Regions from separate parts of the Pseudomonas sp. 2 genome, predicted to be linked through region 2. Evidence: predicted binding sites of a transcription regulator. Region 2 holds the regulator's gene; the other holds the start of a gene.
What was found. Region 2 encodes FliA, which starts transcription of late flagellar genes. Its sites were predicted from a motif close to CTAAAGTTTNNNNNNNNNNNGCCGNTAA; they were not measured.

Region 1: the regulator FliA is predicted to act here: its motif matches at 794-821, upstream of AC1MEK_RS11750 (methyl-accepting chemotaxis protein).

What each region holds. Positions count from the first base shown of each region.
Region 1 covers NZ_JBWXNG010000006.1:29,405-31,603, forward strand. Annotated here, with positions in the region: gene AC1MEK_RS11740 (FAD-dependent oxidoreductase) at 1-127, opposite strand, end outside; gene AC1MEK_RS11745 (GFA family protein) at 193-681, opposite strand; gene AC1MEK_RS11750 (methyl-accepting chemotaxis protein) at 884-2,199, shown strand, end outside.
Region 2 covers NZ_JBWXNG010000016.1:70,421-72,619, reverse strand. Annotated here, with positions in the region: gene fleN (flagellar synthesis regulator FleN) at 1-577, shown strand, start outside; gene fliA (RNA polymerase sigma factor FliA) at 574-1,314, shown strand; gene AC1MEK_RS23120 (chemotaxis response regulator CheY) at 1,564-1,938, shown strand; gene AC1MEK_RS23115 (protein phosphatase CheZ) at 1,958-2,199, shown strand, end outside.

The DNA.
Region 1 (2,199 bases), on a different contig from region 2:
ATTCAGCCTGATAGGCGCGGACCTCGTCGGCATGCCGTACCAGCACGACCTGCGTTGCGCCAACTTCAACCTGAAGGCCGCGATCTCGGCGAAGATCGCCCAGGCTGGCGACTCGATGCATAGGCATGACACTTTCCTCCCAGGCTTTCTTCTGGGAGTCGGGGGCCCGCGCAGAGGTTCACAGAATCTGCCTCAGCGCACCAGCCCCAGCCGCTCATGCCACTGGGCGATCGACTCTTCTGGATACTGCTCGAACTCCAGATCATTCGGGCCGGTCTGCACTTCGACCCACGAGGCCTTGGAGTCGAGCAGCAGGTGCGTGTGTTCTGGCGGGGTCGGCAGCGGGGTGTCGATGGCGCTGGCGAACGGGTGGATCAGCTCCGGCCACTCCGGGCTGAACAGCCACAGGCCGCTGCCGCAGTGTTTGCAGAAGTGCCTCTCGGCGCTGCTGGTGCCCAACAGGTGCTGTTCGTCGTCGCGCATCTTGGCGTGATAGATGGCGATGCTGCTCTTGCCCTTGACCTTTAGGCTTTTCGCCTCACCACCCAGGTTGATCGAGTAGCCACCGCCGCCCTGGGTCTTGCGGCAGATCGAGCAGTAGCAGCGCTGATAAGGGTAGGGGTGGGCGCAGGTCAGGCTGAATTCCACCGCGCCGCAATGGCAGGAACCTTCCAGGTGCATGGTCTGTTCTCCCGTTCCAATCAAAGGGGCTGACTCTTAGGTCTAGACCGCTCTGCGCCCGCAGGTTCGATGTTTCGTCGAACGGGCGTTCGCTTTATTCATCTGCCGGGCACTCAAGAAGCGACCGACGGCGTCGATATCCGTGAGTCGTACGATGACATTATTTGTTACGACTGCCCCCAAAAACAACGAGCCTACGGTCATGAACCTACGCAATTTGACCATCGCCCGCCGCGCGGGCCTTGGATTCACCCTGATTTCCCTGCTTGTCGCGTTGCTTGGCTGGTTTGCCCTGAGCCAGATGTCCACCATCCGCCAGAGTGAGGTGGCGGTGGAAAGCAATTGGGTGCCGAGCATGCGTCTGGTCAACGACATTCGCGAAGCCATGCTGCGCATTCGCACGATCTCGCTGCGCATGGCGCTGGACACCGACCCTAAAAACGTCAGCGTCTACAAGGGCCAGATGGACGTGCGCTCCAAGGTGCTGAGCGAAAAACTGACCGCCCTGGATGCGTTCATCGACACGCCTGAAGAAAAGACCTTGTACGACAAGTTCCGCGCCACGCTGGGCGATTACCAGCGCGGGCTGAGCCAGTCGTTCGTGCTGGCCCAGAGCGGTGACCTGAAGGCGCTCAACACCTTGTTGCTGGTGGACATGAAGACCGCGGTCGACAACTCCGGCACGCAATTGGGCGATCTGGCGGATTTCTACACCCGCCAGATCGAGCTGGAAGGCACGGCCGCGCAGGCCCAGTATGGTCAGTCGCGCAACGTGGTGCTGGTGTTCGTGCTGATCGCAGCTTTGTCCACCGTGGTACTGGCGCTGTGGCTGACCCGCAGCATCATCCTGCCGCTGGAGGACGCGGTCAGCGCTGCCGAATTCGTCGCCAAGGGCGATCTGACCCACGACATCCGCGTCGAAGGCAAGGACGAAGTCACCCGCCTGCTGAGCGCCCTGCAGCAGATGCAGAACAACCTGCGCAGCACCCTGAGCCTGATCGGCAGTTCGGCGAGCCAGCTGGCGTCGGCGGCTACGGAGCTGAACTCGGTGACCGAGGACAGCCATCGTGGCCTGCACCAGCAGAACGCTGAAATCGAACAAGCGGCCACGGCGGTCAACGAGATGACCTCGGCGGTGGAAGAAGTGGCGCGCAATGCAGTGTCGACTTCCCAGGCCTCCAGCGAGTCCAACGAGGCGGCGCAGGATGGCCAGAGCCGGGTGATCCAGACCGTCACCTCGATCCAGAACCTCTCCACCAACGTGCAGCAGACTTCGGTACTGGTGCAGAATCTGGCCGATCAATCCCAGGACATCGGCAAGGTGCTGGACGTGATCCGCTCGATCGCCGAGCAGACCAACCTGCTGGCGCTCAACGCGGCCATCGAGGCGGCGCGGGCGGGTGAGTCGGGGCGCGGCTTTGCCGTGGTCGCCGACGAGGTGCGCGCCCTGGCCCATCGTACCCAGCAGTCGACGCTGGAAATCGACAAGATGGTCTCGACCATGCGCAGCGGTTCCAG
Region 2 (2,199 bases):
CGTGCCGGCCGCTTCCGGCACCCAGAGCATGGTGCAACTGACGCCTGCCCAGCACGCTGGCCTGATCCAGGCCTTCAGCGACATCGGCGACAACCTGGACGTGCTGGTGATCGACACCGCTGCCGGGATCGGCGAGTCGGTGGTCAGCTTCGTGCGCGCGGCCCAGGAAGTGCTGCTGGTGGTCTGCGACGAACCGACCTCGATCACCGACGCCTACGCGCTGATCAAGCTGCTCAACCGCGACTACGGCATGAACCGCTTCCGCGTGCTGGCCAACATGGCCCAGAGCCCGCAGGAAGGGCGCAATCTGTTCGCCAAGCTGACCAAGGTCACCGACCGCTTCCTGGACGTCGCGCTGCAGTACGTGGGCGCCGTGCCGTACGACGAGTGCGTGCGCAAGGCCGTGCAGAAGCAGCGCGCGGTGTACGAGGCGTTTCCCCGTTCCAAATGTGCGCTGGCGTTCAAGGCCATCGCGCAGAAAGTCGATACCTGGCCGCTGCCGGCGAACCCGCGTGGCCATCTGGAATTTTTCGTCGAGCGCCTGGTTCATCAGACCAGTGCAGGGCCAGTGTCATGACTGCAAGTGGCTATCGCATGTACAGCAAATCATCCAGAGATTCCCAGTACGAGCTCATCGAGCGCTATGCCCCGTTGGTCAAGCGTATCGCCTACCACTTGCTGGCGCGTCTGCCGGCCAGTGTGCAGGTCGAGGACTTGATCCAGGCGGGGATGATCGGCCTGCTCGAAGTGTCGACCAAATACGACTCGACCAAGGGCGCGAGTTTCGAGACCTACGCCGGCATCCGCATTCGTGGCGCGATGCTCGACGAAGTGCGTAAGGGTGACTGGGCGCCGCGCTCGGTTCACCGCAATACGCGCATGGTCAGCGACGCGATTCGTGTGATTGAAGCAAAAACCGGCCGTGACGCTAAAGATCACGAGGTTGCTGCCGAACTTCAGATGAGCCTCGACGATTACTACGCGATTCTCAATGACACACTGGGCAGTCGCCTGTTCAGCTTCGACGACCTGTTGCAGGACGGCGAGCATGAAGGGCTGCACGAAGACGGCGCGAGCCAGTCGCTGGAACCGTCCCGCGATCTGGAAGACGAGCGTTTTCAAGGGGCGCTGGCCGATGCCATCGCCAACCTGCCCGAGCGTGAACGCCTGGTGCTGGCGCTGTACTACGACGAAGAGCTGAACCTCAAGGAAATCGGTGAAGTCCTGGGCGTCAGCGAATCCCGGGTCAGCCAGCTGCACAGCCAGTGCGCCGCCCGTTTGCGCGGCCGCCTGAGCGAGTGGCGCGCACGTTGATTTAACCCGCGCAGGCCAGTGTGCCTGCGTGCTGAATGCAAGACCGGCTGTGCAAGATGTGGGTGCAACAAAAGGCAAGGCAGGAGCCGGTGGGATCGGATCTTTGAAGATTCGTTTCGCTGCGCCTGTTACTTGTCGATTCGAAAACCCGTCACTGTTATTCGTAAAGCCGCTCGCCGGTATTGATTGAACGCGCGTCCAGGGGCTGGGCGCGTTAAAGACTGCTTGGAGGTCGAATTGGACAAGAACATGAAAATCCTCATCGTTGATGACTTCTCAACGATGCGGCGGATCATAAAAAACCTGTTGCGTGACCTTGGGTTCACCAACACGGCCGAAGCAGATGACGGTACCACCGCATTGCCGATGTTGCAGGCGGGCGGTTTCGATTTCCTGGTCACGGACTGGAACATGCCGGGCATGTCGGGCATCGACCTGCTGCGTCAGGTGCGCGCCGATGAGCGCCTGCGCCACATGCCGGTGCTGATGGTCACCGCCGAAGCCAAGCGCGAGCAGATCATCGAGGCCGCACAGGCCGGTGTTAACGGTTACGTCGTGAAGCCATTCACCGCCCAGGTGCTCAAAGAAAAGATCGAGAAGATATTCGAGCGCGTCAATAGCTGATGTCCGCTGCGAGGGCGCTATGGATCCTAAAGAATCGACAATGGGTGACTTCGAGTCGACCCTGAAGAAACACGCACAAGAGCTCGTCGCCAGCCTTGAAAAAGGCAAGTTCGGCGACGCCGTGCAACTTATCCATGAGCTTAATCAGACCCGGGACCGCGGCCTGTATCAGGAAGTCGGCAAGCTGACGCGCGAGCTGCACAGTGCAATCGTCAATTTCCAGATTGACCCGCACATGCCGCAAGCCGAAGAAGTGTCGCA